DNA from 4 places in the Consotaella aegiceratis genome. Region 1 is predicted to be linked to each of the others. Evidence: predicted binding sites of a transcription regulator. Region 1 holds the regulator's gene; each other region holds the start of a gene.
The links. The regulator LexA, encoded in region 1, represses DNA repair genes until DNA is damaged. The targets are predictions, from matches to a motif close to TGTTCNNNNTGTGTTCNG.
Positions count from the first base shown of each region.

Region 2: SMD10_RS18890 (ATP-dependent helicase) is a predicted target of LexA. The motif match lies at 2,745-2,762, and genes of this name have one in related genera.
Region 3: SMD10_RS06205 (YifB family Mg chelatase-like AAA ATPase) is a predicted target of LexA. The motif match lies at 3,559-3,576, and genes of this name have one in related genera.
Region 4: parE (DNA topoisomerase IV subunit B) is a predicted target of LexA. The motif match lies at 2,335-2,352, and genes of this name have one in related genera.

Region 1 covers NZ_JAZHFT010000025.1:33,176-38,934, forward strand. The annotation lists gene trpD (anthranilate phosphoribosyltransferase) at 1-721, shown strand, start outside; gene trpC (indole-3-glycerol phosphate synthase TrpC) at 718-1,530, shown strand; gene moaC (cyclic pyranopterin monophosphate synthase MoaC) at 1,527-2,030, shown strand; gene SMD10_RS16370 (molybdopterin molybdotransferase MoeA) at 2,035-3,243, shown strand; gene lexA (transcriptional repressor LexA) at 3,317-4,072, shown strand; gene SMD10_RS16380 (ComEC/Rec2 family competence protein) at 4,329-5,759, opposite strand, start outside.
Region 2 covers NZ_JAZHFT010000033.1:12,411-18,169, reverse strand. The annotation lists gene SMD10_RS18890 (ATP-dependent helicase) at 1-2,719, opposite strand, end outside; gene SMD10_RS18885 (TIGR02587 family membrane protein) at 3,019-3,879, shown strand; gene SMD10_RS18880 (hypothetical protein) at 3,895-4,341, shown strand; gene SMD10_RS18875 (YeiH family protein) at 4,351-5,331, opposite strand; gene SMD10_RS18870 (LysR family transcriptional regulator) at 5,552-5,759, shown strand, end outside.
Region 3 covers NZ_JAZHFT010000006.1:30,443-36,201, reverse strand. The annotation lists gene purU (formyltetrahydrofolate deformylase) at 1-101, shown strand, start outside; gene ggt (gamma-glutamyltransferase) at 252-1,991, shown strand; gene SMD10_RS06215 (Ldh family oxidoreductase) at 2,000-2,989, opposite strand; gene SMD10_RS06210 (Lrp/AsnC family transcriptional regulator) at 3,181-3,429, shown strand; gene SMD10_RS06205 (YifB family Mg chelatase-like AAA ATPase) at 3,648-5,180, shown strand; gene SMD10_RS06200 (nucleoside triphosphate pyrophosphohydrolase family protein) at 5,204-5,521, shown strand; gene SMD10_RS06195 (class I SAM-dependent methyltransferase) at 5,692-5,759, shown strand, end outside.
Region 4 covers NZ_JAZHFT010000014.1:66,359-72,117, reverse strand. The annotation lists gene glnA (type I glutamate--ammonia ligase) at 1-1,186, shown strand, start outside; gene SMD10_RS11820 (alpha/beta hydrolase family protein) at 1,277-2,140, opposite strand; gene parE (DNA topoisomerase IV subunit B) at 2,420-4,459, shown strand; gene SMD10_RS11810 (hypothetical protein) at 5,266-5,759, shown strand, end outside.

The DNA of each region.
Region 1 (5,759 bases):
CGGTGTGCCGGTCGCCAAGCACGGCAATCGGGCGCTGTCCTCCCGCTCCGGCGCCGCCGACGTGCTGATCGCGCTTGGCGTCAACGTCGATCTGAAGCCGGCGGCGATCTCTCGCTGCATCACTGAGGCCAATGTCGGCTTCATGTTCGCGCCGGCCCACCATTCGGCCATGCGCTTCGTCGGTCCAAGCCGCGTCGAACTGGGCACCCGGACGGTCTTCAACCTGCTCGGTCCGCTGTCCAATCCGGCGGGCGTCCGGCGCCTGCTGGTCGGTGTCTTCGCTCCCGAATGGGTGGTGCCGATCGCCGAGACGTTGCGCGCCCTCGGGACGGAAGCGGCCTGGGTGGTCCATGGCGACGGGCTGGACGAGATGACGGTCTGCGGCTCGACCCAGGTTGCGACGCTGACCGACGGCCAGATCACCACGTTCACGCTCGAGCCGGAATCCGTCGGCCTCGAACGCCATCCCCTGGCCGGCATCAAGGGCGGCGACGCCGAGGCGAATGCCGCCGCGCTGCGAGCGGTCCTGGAGGGTAAGCCGAGCCCCTATCGCGACATCGTGCTGCTCAACACCGCCGGGGCACTGGTGATGGCGGGCCGGGCCGAGGACCTGCGCGACGGCATCGAGCAGGCGCGACAGGCCGTCGACCAGGGTGCGGCGCTCGCCGTCCTCGACAAGCTGGTCGCGGTCAGCAACGATGCGGCGGAGGCGACCGAGTGACCGACATCCTCAAGAAGATCGAAGCCTATAAGCGCCAGGAGATCGCAGCCGCCAAGGCGCGAACCTCGCTGAGCGAGATCGAGGCTCGGGCGAAAGCGCAGAGCGCGCCCCGCGGCTTCGCCGAGGCCCTCAAAGGCAGGCAGGCCGACGGCGGCTTCGCGCTCATCGCCGAGGTCAAGAAGGCGAGCCCGTCGAAGGGCCTCATCCGCGCCGATTTTGATCCGCCGATCCTCGCCAGGCAGTACGAGGCAGGCGGCGCCGCCTGCCTTAGCGTGCTGACCGATACGCCTTCGTTCCAGGGTGATCCCAGCTTCCTGACGGCCGCGCGGGACGCCGTGTCGCTGCCGGCGCTGCGCAAGGATTTCATGTTCGAGCCGTATCAGGTGGTCGAGGCCCGCGCCTGGGGCGCCGACGCCATCCTGATCATCATGGCCGCCGTGGACGACGCCTGTGCCGCGGAGTTGGAGGACACGGCTGCCGGTCTCGGCATGGACGTTCTCGTCGAGGTGCATGACGAGGCCGAATTGGAACGGGCGATGAAGCTGCGCTCGCCGCTGGTCGGCATCAACAACCGCGATCTCAAGACCTTCCATACCGATCTGGCCGTGTCGGAGCGCTTGGCGAAGCTCGTGCCCGACGACCGGCTGCTGGTCGGCGAAAGCGGCATCTTCACCCACGGCGACTGCCAGCGGCTTGCAGACGCGGGTGTTCGCGCCTTTCTCGTCGGCGAGAGCCTGATGCGACAGGCCGATGTCACTGCCGCGACCCGGCTGCTTCTGACCGGCGTCGAGGCGGGAGCCGCAGCATGACGGATACGCCCCAGGCCTCTGAGACCGGTCTGACCCATATCGACGCCAGCGGCCATGCGCGCATGGTCGACGTCGGCGAAAAAGTCGAAACGCAGCGCGTGGCGCGCGCCGAAGGGCTCGTTCTGATGACGCCCGAAACCCTGTCGCTGATCGTCTCGGGTCAGGCCGCCAAGGGCGACGTGCTGGCGGCCGCGCGCATCGCCGGCATCATGGCGGCCAAGCGCACCTCAGAACTGATCCCGCTGTGTCATCCGCTGATGCTGAATTCGGCGAAGGTGGACCTCGAAGCCGAACCCGCCCTGCCCGGTCTTCGCGTGACCGCGACGGTCAAGGTCGGCGGCAAGACCGGCGTCGAGATGGAAGCCTTGACCGCCGTCTCTGTCGCCTGCCTCACCGTCTACGACATGGTCAAGGCGGTGGAGCGCGGCATGACCATCACCGGTATCCGCCTGCTGGAGAAATCAGGCGGCAAATCCGGAACCTGGACTGCAGGAGCATAACATCATGATTTCCGTCGAGGAGGCGGTCGCCCAGCTCGTCGAAGGCGTGGAGCCGGCGTCGGGCACGGAAGACGTCGCCCTTCATGACGCGCTCGAACGCGTTCTCGCCACCGAGCTTCGCGCCACCCGCACCCAGCCCGATTTCGATTCGTCGGCCATGGATGGTTACGCCGTCCGCGCCGCCGATCTCGCCGATTTATCGCGGTCGCTCGAGGTGATCGGCGAGGCCGCCGCCGGCAGCGCTTTCGACGGGTCCGTCGGCAGCGGTCAGGCCGTGCGTATCTTCACCGGCGCGCCGGTGCCCGCCGGAGCCGACAGCATCCTGATCCAGGAGAATGCCGAGACGCTCGGCGATCGCCTGATCCGCGCCACCGCGGCGCCGTCTACCGGTCAGCACATCCGCCCGGCCGGCAACGATTTCGCTCAGGACGACATCCTGCTGTCCGTCGGCACCTGGCTGCGTCCGGGTGCCCTGGCCCTGGCGGCAAGCGGCGGCCATCCCATTCTGACGGTGCGGCGGCGTCCGCGAGTGGCCGTGCTGGCGACGGGATCGGAACTTGTGGCACCCGGAGAGCCGGTCGGTCCAGCTCAGATCGTCGCATCCAACGGCTATGGTGTCGCGGCCATCGTCCGGCGCGCCGGCGGCGAGATTCTGGACTATGGAATCGCCCCCGACGATCCCGCGAAGATCGCCGCCTGCGTCGATCGCGCGATCGACGAGCGAATCGATCTTCTGGTGACGATCGGCGGTGCTTCGGTCGGCGATCACGACCATATCGGTGCGGTCTTCGAGGCGAAGGGCGTTTCGCTCGATTTCTGGAAGGTGGCGATGCGGCCGGGCAAGCCGATCATGGCTGGGCGGCTGAACGGCATGCGGCTGATCGGGCTGCCCGGCAACCCGGCATCGAGCCTGGTGGCGGCCTCGGTGTTTCTGCGGCCGTTGGTGCGCGCGTTGGCTGGCCGGCAACCCGAACCCTTGACCCGAGTGGGCCGCACGGGCGTGGCGCTGCCCGCCAATCCGAGCGAACGCACGAACTTCCTGCGCTCCATATCGGAATTGTCGGCAGAGGGCGGCGCGATCGTGACGCCGATGGACCGGCAGGACTCCTCGCTCCTGTCGATCTATGCCCGCGCCTCGGCTCTGCTGATGCGGCCGGCTCAAGCGGCTCGTGCCGAAGCGGGGGATCCCTGCCTCTACGTCGACCTCGACTGACGAGTTCCGCTTGCGGAACACAACTAGAACAGCTAGATTTGTTCAGGTTTTGTTTTCGGAGGGATTCGCGGCGATGCTGACGCGCAAGCAGCACGATCTGCTGGTCTTCATTCATCAACGATTGAAGGAGGAAGGCGTGCCCCCCTCCTTCGACGAGATGAAGGACGCACTCGATCTGCGCTCGAAGTCGGGAATCCACCGGCTCATTACGGCGCTGGAGGAGCGGGGCTTCATTCGCCGGCTGCCGAACCGAGCCCGAGCCCTCGAAGTGCTCAAGCTGCCGGAGGGCATGCCTGAGCCCGCCAAGGCGAGAACCGGCTTCACGCCGAGCGTCATCGAAGGACGGGCACAGACCCCCAAGGCCGAAAGCGTCTCCCTGCCCCGCATCGGTGCGTTGGCCCGGCCGAGCCGCCCTGCGCCGGTCGAAGTGAGCGACGGAGCGGCGCTCAGCGTTCCGGTCATGGGGAGGATCGCCGCCGGCGTGCCGATCTCGGCGATCCAGCACCCGACTCATTCGATTCCGATCCCCGCCGACATGATCGGTGGCAGCGGCGAGCACTATGCGCTGGAGGTGAAGGGCGATTCGATGATCGAGGCCGGCATCCTCGACGGCGATACCGTGGTCATCCGTCGCTCCGATACGGCCACGCCCGGCGATATCGTGGTGGCGCTCGTCGACGACGAGGAAGCCACCTTGAAACGCTTCCGGCGACGCGGCGACCGCATTGCCCTGGAGGCGGCCAACCCGGCCTATGAGACGCGGATCTTCGGCTCGGATCGGGTGAAGGTACAAGGTCGGCTGATCGGGCTCATTCGCCGCTATTCCTAGAACGCCGCCCGTCGACCGAGGGCACGAATATCGTCGTGGCTCATCCATAGTCTTGCTCTATTGCAGGAACGCGGACACGGAGTGAGGTAACGGCTCCTCACAGCGTCATCCTCGGCCACCGTGCCGAGGATCCAGACCGCGTTGCCTGCCGCCGAGGCCGGATATCGGTCTACGCCGTAGCGCTGTGTGGCTGCCATCGTCTCCGGCAAGCATCAGCGCTCGGATCGATCCTGGAGATGGTCGATCGGCGAAGCTCTCAATCCTCGGATTTGCCGGCCTCGCCGTCAGCAATCTCCGGCTTTCGCCAATATTCCGGCCAGGGCGCCAGCCGATGGGCGTTCCACTCGGCGGGAACCGGGCCGATCGCCGTCTGCATCTCCGCCCGGCCCGTGGCCGGCGAGCGGGAAATAGCCAGTGATCCGGTGCGCCGCAGTGTCCTAAGCGTAACGAGAAGCGCGCCTGAGCGGCAGGCGTCCAGTCGGATCGCCCGTGCGACGATGGCGACGTCGGCCTCGTCGCAGGCTCGCCCGGTGAGTTCGTAGTCGTCGGTCCACACGATCGTCAGTCCCGAGCGGCTGACGGCGCGGCAGAAAGCCTCCTCGCAATCGAATGGCGAACCGGTGTCGGCGGTCGCCGTGCCGCCTCCATAGGCGCGCAGCCATTGGTCCGCGACGAACCCGTTGGGTCGCTCCTTGCGGAAGGAGACAGTGCCGTCCTCGGCGATCAGGGCCACCTCCTCGCCATCCTCGAAGATCAGCAATTCGGGCGGCGAGCCGGTCGCCAGCGCCAAAGCCAAACCGATGCCGGCCAAAGGCACCGCGATCCAACGCAGGCGGCTGGCGCAGAGGGTCGCCACCAGCAGAGCAGCCGTCAGCACCGCCAAGGCGAGCGGCGAGACGATCCCGCTCGCCGCGTCGGGCATATGGTCGGCCGTCAGGTGCGCGATGGCGAAGATCGCATCCAGTCCGATCGCCAGCAGATGCAGGAACGGCGCGTCGAGGCCAAAGGGCATCGCCAGCACGGACAACAACGCCAGCGGCATCACCCAAAGGCTGAAGATCGGCAGCGCCAGGAGATTGGCGACGAGGCCGAACGGCGCGAGGCGTTGGAAGTTATAGGCTGCGTAAGGCGCCGTGGCGACGCTCGCAATGAGCGACGATGCGGCGATGCCGACGAAAAAGAGTATCAGCTTTCGCCAAAGCGGCAGCGGCCCCCTCGACCGGGACGATCGCGCGGCGCGCCAGCGCGCGAAGCCGCCATAGGCCCCGACCAGCGCCGTGGTTGCGGCGAACGACATCTGAAAGCTCGCCGTCATCACGGCATGGGGGCCGAGAGCGATCACGATCAGCGCCGCGATGGCGACGTTGCGCAGCGTCAGGGCTGGCCTGTCGAAGAGGATCGCGAGCAGCATGACACCGAGCATGATGAAGGCGCGCTGCGTCGCCACGTTGGCGCCCGAGATGGCGAGATAGGCAGCGGCGACGACGATGGCGGCGGCGGCGGCCCATTTCTTGACGGGAAAGCGCAGCGCCAAGCCAGGAATGGCCGCCAGCAAGGCGCGAACCAGGGTCATCGCAAAGCCCGCCGCCAAAGCCATGTGCAGTCCGGAAATCGCCAACAGATGGGCGAGCCCGCTCTTGCGCAGCCACTCGGTGACGGTGTCGGGAATGCCGGACCGCTCACCGGT
Region 2 (5,759 bases), on a different contig from region 1:
CGGCTTTGTCGAAATCGACGGTGAGCTTGTTGCCTTCGACGCCGGCCACCGTGCCGTTGCCGAATTTCAGATGAAACACGCGGTCGCCGACGGAGAATTTGCTTTCCTCCTGGCTGACCGATTTGGCCACGAGTTCCCCGGCGATTTCGCGGGGGCCTCCGGCGCGGGCGGACGAATAGAGGCCGGCGTCGCGCCGGGGCGGCTGATTGTGGCCACGCCTCGATCCGCCGCTATCCATGCGACCGGCAAAGCCGGGCGCGTCGTTGCCGGTGGCGCCCGAGCCGGCGTCGAACCCGGCTTCGCGCGCATAGCGGTCGGCCTTGGCCTTCACGCCGTCGTCGTCATAGCTGAACTCGCGCGTCCGTCCGCCCGACCAGCCGTCGCCCTGGCGCGCTCTGCCGCCGGCCTGTGCGGCCTGCGCTCTGCGCCAGCCGGGCGTGCGGTAGGCCGCTTCGCTGAAACCGGTCGGCCCGTCCCAGCGGCTGGCGCCGTAGCCGCCGAAGCCGCCGGCACCATAGCCGCCATAGGACGACGAGGCTTCGATGACCTCCACATGGGCCTCCGGCAACTCGTCCAGAAACCGCGACGGGATCGTCGATTGCCATAGGCCATGGATGCGCCGGTTGGAGACGAACCAGATCTTCACCCGCTTCTTGCCGCGCGTCAGGCCGACATAGGCGAGACGGCGTTCTTCCTCGAGGCCGGACCTGCCGCCTTCGTCGAGCGCGCGCTGATGCGGAAACAGGCCTTCCTCCCAGCCGGGCAGGAACACCGTCTCGAATTCGAGCCCCTTGGCCGAATGCAGCGTCATGATCGAGACGGCGTCGAGGTCCTCGTTCTGATCGGTCTCCATGACGAGGGCTACATGCTCCAGGAAGGCGGGGAGCGACTCGTATTCCTCCATGGAGCGGATCAGCTCCTTGAGGTTTTCCAGCCGCCCCGGCGCCTCGGCCGAGCGGTCGTTCTGCCACATTTCGGTGTAGCCGGACTCCTCGAGAATCTGCTCGGCGAGCTCGGTGTGCTTGGTCGACGGCAGCAGCGAGGACCAGCGGCGCATGCCCTCGACCACCGTGCGCAGCGCATTGCGCGGCTTGGGTTTCAGCTCCTCCGTATCGACCATTTCCAGCGCGGCGGCGATCAGCGGGATGGAGCGCTGGCGGGCATAGTCGTGGAGCAGACGCACGGTGGCGTCGCCGAGCCCGCGCTTGGGCGTGTTGACGATGCGTTCGAAGGCGAGATCGTCGGCCGGCTGGCAGACGCAGCGGAAATAGGCGAGAGCGTCTCGGATCTCCATGCGCTCGTAGAAGCGCGGACCGCCGATGACACGGTAGTTGAGGCCGAGCGTGACGAAGCGGTCCTCGAACTCGCGCATCTGGAACGACGCGCGCACCAGGATCGCCATGTCGTTGAGCGCGTGCTCACGGCGCTGAAGCTGCTCGATCTCCTCGCCGATGGCGCGCGCTTCCTCCTCGGAATCCCAGGCGGCGTTGACCTCGACCTTGTCGTCGTCCGGATGGGCGCGCTCGGTGAACAGCGTCTTGCCGAGCCGATCCTCGTTATGGGCAATGAGATGGGAGGCGGTGCCCAGGATGTGGGCGGTGGAGCGGTAGTTGCGCTCCAGCCGGATCACGGTCGCGCCAGGGAAGTCGCGCTCGAAGCGTAGGATGTTGTCCACCTCGGCGCCGCGCCAGCCGTAGATCGACTGATCGTCGTCGCCGACACAGCAGAGATTGACGAGGGCAGGGCCGTTCGATGAAGGACCGATCTCCCCCCTCGTGGGGGAGATGCCCGGCAGGGCAGAGGGGGGCGATCCGGCACCGGCGCTCCCCCCCTCTGTCGCCTGCGGCGACATCTCCCCCACGAGGGGGGAGATCGGCGCATGGTCCGACGCGACGGGCGCACTGCGGCTCTGCGGCCGCTGCGCCAACAGCCGCAGCCAGAGATACTGCGCGACGTTGGTGTCCTGGTACTCGTCGACCAGGATGTAGCGGAACCGGCGATGATATTCCGCCAGCACGTCGGGATGGGCCTTGAAGATCGCGATGGGATGCAGGAGCAGGTCGCCGAAGTCGCAGGCGTTCAGCGCCTTCAGCCGAGCCTGATAGGCGGCATAGAGCTCGCGCCCCTTGCCGTTGCCGAAGGCGCGCGCATCGCCCTCCGGGATGTCCTTGGGCGTCAGTCCCTTGTTCTTCCAGCCGTCCAGCATGTTGGCGAAGGTGCGCGCCGGCCAGCGCTTGTCGTCGAGATTCTCCGCCTGGATCAGCTGCTTGATCAGCCGGATCTGGTCGTCCGGGTCGAGCACGGTGAAATTCGACTTCAGGCCGGCGAGTTCGGCATGCCGGCGCAGGATTTTCACGCCGATGGAATGGAACGTGCCGAGCCAGGGCATGCCCTCGACGCTTTCTCCGACCAGCAGGCCGACACGCGTCTTCATCTCACGCGCCGCCTTGTTGGTGAAGGTGACGGCGAGGATCTGGGAGGGGTAGGCGCGTCCAGTGGCCAGGATATGCGCGATGCGGGTGGTCAGCACCCGCGTCTTGCCGGTGCCGGCGCCGGCCAGCACCAGCACCGGGCCCTCGGTCGTTTCCACGGCGGCGCGCTGCTCGGGATTGAGGCCGTCCAGATAGGACGGCACGCGCGCGCCACGAGCGGCAAGGGCACGGGCCGCGATCGAGCCGCCGCGCGCCGGCGGGGGAGCCTGGTGATCAGAGTCGTCCATGACGCTCTATCTAATGGATTCGGTGCAGAACACTAGGGGAACGACGCAGGCACTTCGCCCATCCCGCCACGCGCCCTCGGCGTCCGCCGATGATATCAATGCTGTCGAACCATAAGGATATTTTATTCTGGATTTAAGAAAAACATCGGCATCCCAAGCAATGAAAGTAACCATCAAGCGGAAAAAGATCTCGACTTTACCGCGAGCTAACGACTCGAGCGCGTGATAAAGGTCGAGAAGCCGGCCGTGCTTGACTGCCGACGGCCGGCAAAAGGGACGCAAGCTCCCGGAGGTCGGTCATGCAGGGTTTGGACAAGGGTATCGGCCATCATCAGCCGAAAGCGACTGCGGTGTCGGACGAACGCTTCCTGGTGGGCGTCCTGCGCGCCCTCGGCGGAGGATTGATCTTCGGATTGCCGATGCTGATGACTCAGGAAATGTGGTCGCTCGGCTTCACCATCAGTCCGCTGCGGCTGGGCTTGCTCGTGATCCTCCATTTGCCGCTGCTGGTCCTGCTCGCCGCCCATATCGGCTTCGAAAAGGCGACGGGGTGGAGCGCCTGCCTCCGCGACGCCGTGGTGGCCTACGGCCTCGGTATCGTATCGAGTGCGCTGATCCTGGTCGTCTTCGGTGTGATCTCGGACGAGATGCCGATCTCCGAGATCGTCAACAAGATCGCCATCCAGGCGGTGGCGGCGAGCCTCGGCGCGTTGCTCGCCCGCAGCCAGCTCGGCGGCAGCCCGGCCGAGCCAAAAGGGCGGGGAGCGCTCGCCTATCCGAGCGAACTTTTTCTGATGGCGGTCGGCGCCCTGTTCCTGTGCCTCAACGTGGCTCCGACCGAAGAGGTCGTGGTGATTTCCTACAAGATGACGGAGTGGCATGCTCTCGTTCTGATCGCGATGTCGATCCTCGCCATGCATGCCTTCGTCTTCACCGTCGGATTCCACGGTCAGGAGGATGCGACGCCGGACGCGGCATGGGGCAGCGATTTCGTCCGCTTCACGGTGGTGGGTTATGTGCTGGCCTGCCTTGTCAGCCTCTACGTTCTGTGGACGTTCGGCCAGCTTGCCAATGACTCGTTGCCCCATATTCTGATGATGATCAGCGTGCTCGGCTTTCCCGCTGCGGTTGGCGCCGCGGCAGCGCGGCTGATCCTGTAAGGGAGGAAGAAGGCCATGACGAACCTCGTTTCCATGCATGCCACGGCTCACGAGATGGACGACGACGCCGCGCCGCAGCGGCAAATCGGCGGAGCGCGGCTTGTCGAATGGATCGTCGGCGGCGTCGCGGGGCTGCTGCTCCTCGGGATGGTCGGCGTGATCCTGTCGGAAGCCATCCTGATGGACGATCGCGAGCCCCGGCTTTACGCGCTGGTGGAGCGGGCCGAATTCACGCCGTCCGGCTATCAGACGCAGTTTCGCATCTACAACAAGGGTGACGAAACCGCGGCCAATGTGGAGGTCATCGGCCAGATTCGCAGCGGCGATCGTATCCTCGAAACCAGCCAGGCGCTGCTCGACTACGTTCCGGCACGATCGTCGGCAGGCGGCAGCCTGATCTTCCAGCGCAATCCCAAGGGGTTCAACCTCGAAGTGGCGCCGCGCGGCTTCTCGGAGCCCTGATCGTTCCGCCTAGAGACCCGTCAGCTCGACGGCGCCGAGTCCGAAGCCGGCGATGAAGAGCCAGGCGAGAAGCCCGAGGAGGGCCGGACGCAGGCCCTCCTGCTTCAGACGCCCGATATGAGTGTCGAGACCCATGGCCGCGAGTGCCATAGAGAGCAGGAAAGACGCGACGAACGCCACCGTGTCGTGCACCGGGCTCGAAATGTCGACGACCGAATTGACCGCTACCAGCGCCAGGAAGCCGAAGACGAACCAGGGAATCGGCGCCCCCTTCGCCGACCGGCCTTCGCGCTCCCGCCGCCCCAGGGACAGAAAGCCGAGGGTGAGGATCAACGGCGCCAGCATCAGGACACGGCTGAGCTTGACGATCGTGCCGAAATGGCCGGCCGCGTCGCCGCCCTGGAAGGCCGCCGCGACGACCTGGGCGACCTCGTGGATCGTCGCGCCCGTCCATAGGCCGTAGCCGACCGGATCAAGAGCCAGGAACTCGGCGACGACGGGCGCCACCAGCATGGCCAGCGATCCGAAAACGGTCACGCAGGCGACCGCATAGGCGACGTCTTCGTCCGACCCGCCCGTCACCGTGTTGGTGGCGATGACCGCGGAGGCGCCGCACACCGAGGTGCCCGCCGCGATCAGTTCGGCCAGCTTGCGCTCCACGCCGAGAACCCGTCCCATCGCCTTGGTGAAAAGGAAGGTCGAAACCAGCGTCACGGCGACGATCGCGAGACCGGTGGCGCCGACCTCGGCGATCTGGTGCATCGTCAATTGCAGTCCGAGCAGGATGATCGCAAAGCGCAGGATGCGTCTGAGCGAAAAGGTCAGGCCCGGTCGGGTGGCGGTCGGCGTGCCCACCGTGTTGGCAACGATCATGCCGAGCACGATCGACAGGATGAGGGGGCTGAGAGCGGCGATGCCGATGATCGAGCGGAGCCCGAGAGCAAGGGCCGCGATGCCGGCCGCCAGCGCCAGACCGGGCAGAAGCCGCATGATTCCGGCGGTCGGCTGCAAGGCAGGCGGCGCCGCCTCTCCGAGTTCGGAAAGGTCGGCTTGTCGGGTATCCTGTGACGTCATGGTGGGGAAGTCCTGCACTTCTGAGGTGCTGCAAGGCTTCCCATGCCTAAAATCATCAATCCATCGAATAATTTTTCTTATTTCGTTCGATAATTTCGATTAAACGTTTTGACTACGCCATCTTTCGGATCGCTTCGTGACGCTCGACCAACTCCGCATTTTTCTGGCCGTCGCCGACGAGCAGCATGTGACCCGCGCCGCCCACGCGCTCAATCTCACGCAGTCTGCGGTGAGCGCGTCGATTGCGGCGCTGGAGGCGCGTCATGACGTCAAGCTGTTCCATCGCGTCGGCCGGCGCATCGAGTTGACCGAAGCGGGTCAGGTCCTCATCCCGCAGGCGAGAG
Region 3 (5,759 bases), on a different contig from region 1:
CCGGGCGGGATGTCGAGGCTCGCGTGCTGGCCCGCGCCGTGAAGCTGCATCTGGAGAGCCGCGTCATGCTCAACGGTCGCAAGACCGTGGTGTTCGGCTGAGCCTGCCATCGGCGCGGTGAGCGCATTGCCTCTTCCCGGTTGCGCTCCGATCGCCTAGCCTGCGCTTTTCCGACAAGGGAGGATGCGCAGATGACGTGGCTGCGGGCATTCAAGGGCACCGACCACACAAGGGGCGGAATTCACGCCGTCATGGCTGGGGCCGCCACGGCGCTCTGGCTTGTTGCTGCACCGGCCTGGGCACAGCAGGCGGCCGATGCGGTTCAGCCCGAAAGCGCGTCGGGCGCCGCGGAGCGGACCCTCGCCAAGGCCGAGCGGCAGATGGTCGCCGCCGCCAATCCGCTCGCTGCGGAGGCGGGACTCGCCATCCTGCGCGACGGTGGCAACGCCATCGACGCCATGGTGACCGTCCAGCTCGTCCTCGGTCTGGTCGAGCCGCAATCCTCCGGCCTCGGCGGCGGCTCCTTCCTGGTCTATTACGATGCCGAGGAGGGGCGGCTCACCACCTTCGACGGGCGCGAGACGGCGCCGCGCGACGCCACGCCGCAACTGTTTCAGGATGCTTCCGGCGAGCCTCTGGAGTTCTACGACGCCGTCGTCGGGGGCCGATCGGTCGGCACGCCGGGCACGCTGAAGCTGATGGCCGAGACCCATGCCCGCTACGGGCAATTGGCCTGGCGCCGGGTGGTCCAGCCGGCGATCGAGCTGGCCGAAAAGGGCTTCGAGGTGTCGCCGCGCCTGCACGATCTGATCGTCGAGGACGGCGAGCGCCTGAAGACCTACGACGGACCGAGCGCCTATTTCTTCTTGGACGGCCAGCCGCTGCCGGTCGGCCATCTGCTGAAGAACCAGGCCTACGCCGACACGCTGAAGGCGATCGCCACGGATGGCGCCGAGGCCTTCTACGAAGGGCCGATCGCTCAGGCGATCGTCGATACGGTTCATGGCGCTGGGGACAATCCCGGCAGGCTGTCGCTCGCCGATCTTGCTTCCTATCAGGTGGTCGAGCGCGAGCCGGTCTGCGTCGACTATCGCGAAGCGGAGGTCTGCGGCATGGGGCCGCCCTCCTCCGGTGCGCTGACCGTCGGCCAGATCCTCGGCCTGATCGAGCCTTATGACATCGGTGCGATGGGAGCCGAGAGCGCCGAGGCTTGGCGGCTGATCGGCGACGCCTCGCGCCTCGCCTTTGCCGACCGGGGCCGCTACATGGCCGACATCGATTTCGTGCCCATGCCGCTGAAAGGGCTGACCGACAAGGCCTATATCGCCGAACGGGCGAAGCTTATCGGCGGCGACGCGGCGCTCGCCGAGGACGAGGTCGTCGCCGGCACACCGCCCTGGGACCACGCCATGCTGTGGGGCGACGACCAGGCGTTGGAACTGCCCTGCACCAGCCACTTCTCGATCGTCGATGCCGACGGCAATGTCGTCTCCATCACCACGACGATCGAAAACGGCTTCGGCTCGCGGCTGATGACGAACGGCTTTCTCTTGAACAACGAGCTGACCGACTTCTCCTTCGCCACGCAGGAGGACGGACGGCCCGTCGCCAACCGCGTGGAGCCGGGCAAGCGGCCGCGCTCCTCCATGTCGCCGACCATCGTGATGAAGGACGGCAAGCCATGGATCGCCATCGGCTCGCCCGGCGGCAGCCGCATCATCGGCTATGTCGCCGAGGCGCTGATCGCGCTCATCGACTGGAACATGGACGTGCAGGAGGCGGTCTCGCTGCCGCATCTGGTCAACCGCTTCGGCCCATTCGACCTGGAGGCCGGCACCAGCGCCGAGGATCTCGCCGGGCCGCTGGCGGAGGCCGGGTTCGAGACCAATGTCACAGATCTTGATTCCGGCCTGCACGGCATCGTCATTACGGCCGGCGGCCTGGAGGGCGGTGCCGATCCGAGGCGCGAGGGCGTCGCGATCGGCGACTGACCGGGCCGCTAGAGACCCCGGATCGTCGCCAGCACGTCGTCCTCGATGTCGATTCCCTGCGTCTCCGCCTGGCGCCGAAGCTCCTGGCCGCGGCGTCCGGGGATGCGCGCGCCCTCCTGGGCGGCGACGGCCGCCGCCATCGCGGCCAGACGCTCGACCGCGCCCGGTCCGCCGATCCGCTCGGGGTCGAGTGCCAGGATTAGATGGCCAAGCGCCGGCGCCGATCCTTCGGCGTCGAGCAGCGAGTCGGCTTCGAATCCGAATTGCGCGCCGGTCACCCCGGCCGCGAGCATTTCGACCATCAGCGCCAGGGCCGCACCCTTGGCGTCGCCCATCGGCGCCATCGTGCCGGCGATCGCCGCGTCGGGATCGGTGGTGGGATTGCCGTCCCTGTCGAAGGCCCAGCCCTCGGGGATCGGCACGCCCTTCTGCCGCGCCGCCATGACCTTGCCGCGCGCCACCTTGGAGAGCGAGAGGTCGACCACCACCGGGTCGCCGTGCGCCACCGGCGCGGCGAAGGCGAGCGGGTTGGTGCCGAACAGCGGCAGGCGACCGCCCCAGGGCGCCATGGCGGCCGGGGCGTTCGCCACCATCAGCGCCACGAGGCCGACCTGGGCGAACCGTTCGACCGTCAACCCCAGGACGCCGGCATGATGCGACCGCCGGATCGCGGCGACCGCCACGCCCTGTTCGCGCACCAGCGCCGGCAGTTCGCCAACGGCGAGGTCGAGCGCCGGGTAGGCGAAGCCGTAATGGGCGTCGATCCGCAGCACGCCCGGCGCGATCCGCTCAAAGCTCGGACCGGCGCGGCCATCCACCTTGCCCGCCGACACCTGGGCGGCATAGATCACCACACGGCGCAGCCCGTGGCCGGACTGGCCGGCGGCCTCGGCGTTGACCAGGGCCGCCGCGACGGATCGGGCGGCGGCCGGCGCCGTGCCGACACGCTCCAGCGCCGCGCCGACGAGCGCCTCGGCATCGGCCAGCGATAGTCTCATGGAGGGATCCTTTCGAATGGGCGGGAGCAGCGCGCGAGATGTCGCGTGTTGCGAGCCTTAGCACAAACATCCGCAGACGGTTGACGGCCGCGCCGCGCCGCTTCAAACCTGCGCCCAGCTTTTTTGCCCGGCCTGCAACCGTGATCCGGTGGCCCGCACGCCGGCGCACCATCAACGCGAGGAAACCGTCGATGAAGCCGATCTTCGTTCAGTTCAAATGCCGGCCCGGACAGGCCTATCAGGTCGCCGACACTCTGGTCGAAACCGTCGAGGAAATCTCCGAGGTCTATTCCACTTCGGGCCATTACGACCTGATCGCCAAGTTCTACCTGGACGACGGGCAGGACATCGGCCGCTTCGTCACCGAGAGACTGCAGCCGATGGACGGAGTGGCCGACACGTTCACGCTCGTCGCCTTCAAGGCCTTCGGCCGAACCTGATCGCAGGGTTCCCGGCTGCGGCTCGGGAGTGGTTCACGTCGGTGCCGCCCGCCGGAATCCGCTCCAGACCGGCCGGCGTCATTGACGAAAATCGTGCTGGTTGCAGAGCTTAAGCCAATTGGCCGGCTTTGTTCCTTTAATGTTCTTGTTTTATCCTCGATCCTAAGTTACGCTTCTTGGAACATCGGTCGTGGTGGACCGCCAAAGGGAGCGTGGACATGGTGGCTCGAGCCCGAACGGTTGCCTTTCACGGCGTGGACGCGGTTCCTGTCGACGTCCAGGTGATGGTCGCGCCGGGCAAGATGGGCATGCAGATCGTCGGCCTGCCGGACAAGGCCGTGGCCGAGAGCCGGGATCGCGTGCAGGCGGCGCTCCACGCCTCCGGCTTGGCCATGCCGCCGAAGAAGGTCACGGTCAATCTCGCTCCCGCGGACTTGCCCAAGGAGGGTAGCCATTTCGACCTGCCGATCGCGCTCGGCCTGATGGCGGCGCTCGGCGCGATTCCATCGGACGCGCTGCAGGGCTTCGTGGTGCTCGGCGAATTGTCGCTGGACGGCATGATCGCCCCGGTGGCGGGCGTGCTGCCGGCTGCGATGGCGGCCAACGCCGCCGATTGCGGGCTGATCTGTCCGGCCGATTGCGGTTCCGAAGCCGCCTGGGCGGATAGCGAAATGCCGATCGTCGCCGCGCGCAGCCTGATCCAGATCGCCAACCATTTTCGCGGGACACAGGTCATCGCGCGCCCCGAGCCGGCCATTCGCTCGTCGGCCGTCGGCCTGCCCGATCTGGCCGACATCAAGGGCCAGACCGTGGCCAAGCGGGCGCTGGAGATCGCGGCTGCGGGCGGCCACAATCTGCTGATGGTCGGCCCGCCGGGCTCCGGCAAGTCGATGCTGGCGCAGCGCCTGCCCTCGATCCTGCCGGCGCTGACGCCGCGCGAACTCCTGGAAGTGTCGATGATCGCCTCGGTGGCCGGCGAGATCGGCGACGGCAAGCTGTCCGACCGCCGACCCTTCCGGGCGCCGCATCATTCGGCCTCGATGGCGGCCATGGTCGGCGGGGGGCTTCGTGCCCGGCCGGGCGAGATGTCGCTCGCCCATCGCGGCGTGCTCTTCCTCGACGAGTTCCCGGAATTCTCGCCCGTCGTGCTCGATTCGCTGCGCCAGCCGTTGGAGACTGGAGAATGTGTGATTGCCCGCGCCAATCACCGGGTGACCTATCCGGCCTCGATCCAGTTGGTGGCGGCCATGAACCCTTGCCGTTGCGGCATGGCGGGCGAACCGGGCCACACCTGCGCCCGCGGCCCGCGTTGCGCAGCCGAGTATCAGGCGCGCATCTCAGGGCCTCTGATGGACCGCATCGACCTGCGCGTCGACGTGCCCGCCGTGACGGCCAGCGATCTGATCCGGCCTGCGCAGGCGGAAAGTTCGGCGGTGGTCAAGGCGCGGGTGGAGCGTGCGCGCGCGCTTCAGTCGCAGCGCTATGAAGCGATGGGCCTGTCGCCGGCGACGGTGAATGCCCAGTGTTCGGCGGCGCTGGTCGAGACAGCGGCGGCGCCGGACGATGCCGGGACCCGGCTCCTGCGCGACGCGGCCGAGCAGATGAAGTTTTCCGCGCGGGCCTATCATCGGATTCTCAAGGTGGCGCGCACGCTCGCCGATCTCGACGGTGCCGAGACCGTCGGTCGGCTGCATCTGGCCGAAGCGATCTCCTACCGCGCAGCCGGAGAGCGGCTGCAGGCGGCGGCCTAAGCGGAAAACAGGAGCGAGCCCGCATGTTGGACAGGCTGAGGCATCAGTTCGAGACGGCGTCGGCGAGCTACGCCGCGAAGAACGATCTGCGGCGCGACGCCGATTGGTTCGTTCTCAAGATGCACGAAGAAATCGGCGAATTGACCCAGGTCTGGAATGCGCTGAGCGGACGTGGCCGCCGACGCGGGCTGGCCGAGGGTCAACTTCGACAGGCGCTGGCTGACGAGACCGCGGATCTGCTCGGTCACGTCCTGCTGTTTGCCGATCGGAATGGCCTTGATCTGTCGTCCGCGATCGAACGGAAATGGCGGTTCAGGCCCGATCTCGATGGCAGCGAATGAGGTCTCGCCGATCCGAACCTGGAGCGGCGGAGTGAAAAGCCGGGATCGAGCGTTTAGGGAAATTGTGGCGTCGCATTGGATTTGTCAGGAACGGGATCCTTTTTGCTCCGATGCTCCAGTCGATCGCAATGACAGCGACATGGCGAAAAGCCGGTTGAACGGAACCATTGATGTCTGAAGGCACCCACCATGGTGGCATCGTGACGATGATACCGAACATTGCAGGCTACGACAGCAT
Region 4 (5,759 bases), on a different contig from region 1:
GGCCCATATGGATCCCTTCTTCGCGCAGTCGACCATGGCCGTGGTCTGCGACATTCTCGATCCGATCTCGGGCGAGAGCTACAACCGCGATCCGCGCGGCACCGCCAAGAAGGCCGAGGCCTATCTCAACCAGTCGGGCATCGGCGATACCGCCTTCTTCGGTCCCGAGGCCGAGTTCTTCATCTTCGACGACGTCCGCTACAAGGCCGACCCCTACAACACCGGCTTCAAGCTCGATTCCACCGAGCTGCCGATGAATGACGACGCCGAATACGAGACCGGCAACCTCGGCCACCGGCCGCGCGTCAAGGGCGGCTATTTCCCGGTGCCGCCGATCGATTCGGCTCAGGACATCCGCTCCGAGATGCTGACGGTCATGGCCGAGATGGGCGTCGAGACCGAGAAGCACCATCACGAGGTGGCTGCGGCTCAGCACGAGCTCGGCATGAAGTTCGACAGCCTGACCCGCAACGCCGACAAGCTGCAGATCTACAAGTACGTGATCCATCAGGTGGCCAACGCCTACGGCAAGACGGCGACCTTCATGCCGAAGCCGGTCTATGGCGACAACGGCTCGGGCATGCACGTGCATCAGTCGATCTGGAAGGGCGGCAAGCCGGTCTTCGCCGGCAACGAGTACGCCGGCCTGTCCGAGACCTGCCTCTACTACATCGGCGGCATCATCAAGCACGCTCGCGCGCTGAACGCCTTCACCAATCCGTCGACCAACTCCTACAAGCGTCTGGTTCCGGGCTTCGAGGCTCCGGTGCTGCTCGCCTACTCGGCGCGCAACCGTTCGGCGTCCTGCCGCATCCCCTTCGGCCAGTCGCCGAAGTCCAAGCGCATGGAAGTCCGCTTCCCCGATCCGACCGCCAATCCGTACCTCGCCTTCGCGGCGATGCTGATGGCCGGTCTCGACGGCATCAAGAACAAGATCCACCCGGGCGAAGCCATGGACAAGGATCTGTACGATCTGCCGCCGGAGGAGCTGAAGGACATCCCGACCGTCTGCCGCTCGCTTCGTGAGGCGCTCGAGCATCTCGATGCCGACCGTGACTTCCTGAAGGCCGGCGGCGTCTTCGACGACGACCAGATCGATGCCTATGTCGAGCTCAAGATGGCCGAGGTGCTGCGCTTCGAGATGACGCCGCATCCGGTCGAGTTCGAGATGTACTACTCGGTCTGAGCCGTCCGGCTTCCACTGCATCGGGAAGGCCCTGCTTCGGCGGGGCCTTCTGCGTTTCGGGATGCGTTTTTGCAGGCTGCCGCCCGCAGGTTACCGGATAGATGCGAAGATCCAGTTCAGCGCGGTGCGCCAGTCGATCATGCGGATCGGCGTGCCATGGCTGCCTCCGTCGAAAGAGACGAACCGGACGGGCTGCTGCGGATAGGCCTTGCGGATGTCATCGAACGCCGCTTTTTGGCGGGACCAGGGATAGACGGAATCCTCCGTTCCCTGCGCCATGACCAGCGGGATCGTCGTTGTGCCGGCGGCCGAATGCATGCGCCGATAGCGCTCCAAACTGGAGTTGCCGCCCAGCAGGACGAATCCGTTTACGGAGCGTGCGAAGAACGGCTCTCCAGCGAGTTGCCAGCACAGTTCGCCGCCCATGGAGCCGCAGGCCAGCACCAGCGGCGTGCCGGGATTGTTGCGCCCCAGCTGCTCCAGAAGTCCGCGGATGCGGGCCGCGTCGTCCGGCTGGAACGCGCCGGCGTCGGCGGTGACATAGAGCCCTCCCGCCTTCACCATCAGGTTCTTCAGGCGGTTGAAATTGCCGCCAAAGGTCCAGTCGTTCATCCCCAGCCGGCGGTCGCCGCCGCGGCCGTGGATGAAGACGACGATGGCATGCGGATGGGCCGTGTCTCCCACGGTGGCCACCGGCAACGGCCCGGCCTCGGTCGGCAGCGTCTGTTCATGGCTCAGGCCGGCGGCGATCCGGCTGACATAATTCGGGCGGACACGGCGCTCCGGCACGGCGTCGCGCTGATCGATGTCCCGCGTTTCGGAATAGTCGACGTCGACATAGCGCCCGTCGTCTCGATAGGCGGTCAGTCCTGGATAGGCGAACAGCGCGTCCTTATAAGAGGGCAGCGTCAAAGGCTCCGCAGTGGCGAGGCTCGACGCGGTCGCGAAGATCAAGGCCAGTGTCCCGACGGCGGCCGTGCGACCGCGCCGACGCTCAGTTGCAAGCTTCCGAATCACCTGTCCCCTTCGATCCACGACTTTGGGCGAGTTTTGTGGCGACGCCCGCTCACCGGCCGTTTGTGGTCATTTATCGTTGAAAAGTCTGTGAATCCAGGGCCAGACCACCCTGATTCGATATGGATCGCTTGAAGAACATTTCGTGAAAGTATACGCACGATCCATGGTATCCGTTCTCCAGTTCCTCCCAGGCACTCAGGCGGCACTGCTGATTTCATGAGCGACGATCTCTTCTCCGGCGCGACTGCCAGGGTACGCGCCCCCCGGTCTCCTGCGCGCCCCAAACCGGTGGAAGCGCCGGCGACGACGCAGGTCAACGGCGCGGAGTATACGGCCGCTGACATCGAAGTGCTGGAGGGGCTGGAGCCCGTCCGGCGGCGCCCCGGCATGTACATCGGCGGCACCGACGACAAGGCGATGCATCATCTCTTCGCCGAGGTCATCGACAATGCGATGGACGAGGCGGTCGCCGGACATGCCAACTTCATTGAGGTCGCGCTGGAGGCGGACGGCTCTCTCTCGGTCACCGACAACGGCCGCGGCATCCCGATCGACCCGCATCCCAAATATCGCAACAAGTCGGCGCTCGAGGTCATCATGACCACGCTGCACGCCGGCGGAAAGTTCGACTCCAAGGTCTACGAGACGTCGGGCGGCCTGCATGGCGTCGGCGTGTCCGTGGTGAATGCCCTGTCCGAGCGGCTCGAGGTCGAGGTCGCCCGCAACCGTAAGCTCTACCGCCAGACCTATGCGCGCGGCGTCGCCACGTCGGCGCTCGAGGAAGTCGGCGAGGTGCAGAACCGTCGCGGCACGCGCGTCCGGTTTCTGCCGGACCCTCAGATTTTCGGCGCCCAGGCGCGCTTCGATCCGGCCCGGCTGTTTTCGATGGCGCGGTCCAAGGCCTATCTCTTCGGCGGCGTCGAAATCCGCTGGTCCTGCGATCCTGCGCTGCTCGGCGAGGCAAGCAAGCTGCCGTCGCGGGCGACGTTCCACTATCCTGGTGGGTTGAAGGATTTCCTCGACGATACGCTGGGCCAGGACGGCCGCGTCACCGCGCAGATCTTCTCCGGCCGGACCGAAAAGGTCACGGGTCACGGCGCGGTGGAATGGGCGGTGAGTTGGACGGCCGACGACGGTTTCGTCCACTCCTACTGCAACACCATTCCGACGCCGGAGGGCGGCACGCACGAATACGGCCTGCGCGCCGTGCTGACGCGGGGGCTCAAGGCTTTCGCTGAGGTCTCTGGCAACAAGCGGGCGGCCATCGTCACGGCCGACGACGTCATGCTGACGGCGTCGGCAATGCTGTCCGTCTTCGTCCGCGAGCCCGAGTTCGTCGGCCAGACCAAGGACCGCCTGGCGACCGTCGAGGCGCAGCGGATGGTCGAAGCGGCCATGCGCGATTCCTTCGACATCTGGCTCGCCTCCTCCCCGCAGGACGCCGCCCGGCTGATCGACTGGGTGGTCGACCGCGCCGAGGAGCGGGTGCGCCGGCGCCAGGAAAAGGAGGTCGCGCGCAAGACCGCGACGCGCAAGGTCCGCCTGCCCGGCAAGCTCGCAGACTGCAGCCAGAAGGACGCGGCCGGCGCTGAGCTGTTCGTCGTCGAGGGCGACTCGGCCGGCGGCTCCGCCAAACAGGCACGCGACCGGATGCGCCAAGCGATCCTGCCTCTTCGCGGCAAGATCCTCAATGTCGCCAGTGCCGGACGTGAAAAGATGGGGGCGAACCAGCAGATCGCCGACCTTGTCCAGGCGCTGGGCTGCGGCACGCGGTCGAAATACCGCGAGGAAGATCTGCGTTACGAGCGCGTCATCATCATGACGGACGCCGACGTCGACGGCGCGCACATCGCGTCGCTGCTGATCACCTTCTTCTACCGCGAGATGCCGGAGATGATCCGGCAAGGCCACCTCTTTCTTGCGGTGCCACCGCTCTACAAGCTGAGCCAGGGCGGCAAGACGGCCTATGCCCGCGACGATCGCGACCGGGAGCGCCTGATGGCGAAGGAGTTCAGTGGTCGCGGCAAGGTCGAAGTCAGCCGCTTCAAGGGTCTGGGCGAGATGCTGCCGTCGCAGCTCAAAGAAACCACCATGGATCCTCGCAAGCGGACGCTGCTTCGGGTCGTGGCTGACGATGCGCCGGAAAGCGGCACGGCGGGCGCCGTGGATGCATTGATGGGCAACAAGGCGGAGGCCCGTTTCCGCTTCATTCAGGAGCGTGCCGCGTTCGCGGAAGACGAGGCGATAGACATCTGAGGCTACGCGGTCGGGACGACGGCCGCCTTCGGACCGCTCTACATCGTAATCACCCCGCGCTTTTTTTGTGGCGCTGGGTGGTCCCTACACGCATTCAGTTGAGCACCACAGATTCGTGATGCCTCGACTTTTGAGGCGCCGCCGCGTTGAACCGCAGCTTGGCACTGCGCTAGCCAATGCTTCTCCGATGACTGTCGGATGGCAGCTTCGACGTTGGCGCAAGGCGAAACGACTGTGACGCTCAATATGCCCCCATCCATCTGCGCACCAGCGAAAGGCAAGCCGGCAACGACTATAGTAAGCCCAACCGACATTCGCCGAGACACCAAGCCTTCATTCCCTTGCGTCATCTTTTAGCAACACCTGAATTTAAACATGAATGTATTCGCTTTCGAATAAGAAACAATATTGACGATTCCATGAGGCGCACGTCAATCTTTTGCCGGGCCAACGATAGGGAAATGCCGCAATGGCGCATTTTCAAGCCTCGATGAAAGTTCTCGTGCTCAGCGTCGCGTCGATCGGCTTCTGGGCCATGTCGGGGACCGGGCCAGCGACGGCGGCAGATCCGACGACGATCGAGACGCCGGATTTCAGCGGCAGCTTCGGAACGCGCTATTTCATCAGCAGCGCGCGCACCCGCTACGACCTTTACACAGCGAGCGGCGATGAAGAGGTCTCCCGGCTGACCTATGACGATATGACGACGAGTTCGATCGAGCTCTTCGGCAACATCGAGCACTCAAGCGGCATCTACCTGAACGGTTTTCTGGGACTGGGTTGGGCAGACGATGGTTCTTTGAAATTTGAAAGACGAGGACTTTCTGCCTTATACCGTGCCCTATTCGGCCACCGACTCCGATCTGGAAGACAACCGTCTGACCTACGGGCAGGTCGATCTCGGCTACAATTTTCTCAGGCGTCCGCGCTTCGATCTCGGCGCTTTCGTCGGCTATTTCTATATGCACGAACGCGAAAACGCCTACGGCTGCACTCAAACGGCCGGCAATCCATTCATCTGCGGTGCCTTCGGCGGCCCGATCGACACCAACATTCGCGTGATCTCCAATGAAGGCGACTGGAACGCGTTGCGGGTCGGCCTGTCGGGAGACGTCGCCATCACCGATCGGCTTACCCTCACGGCCAACGCCGCCTACCTCCCCTACGTCGACCTGTCAGGCGAGGACACTCACGTGCTGCAGATCGGCAGCGACTTTATAGGGCCGACGGACTACGACGGAGAGGGCGACGGCTATCAACTGGAAGCGAAGTTGAGCTACGCTATAACCGGAAGCTTTTC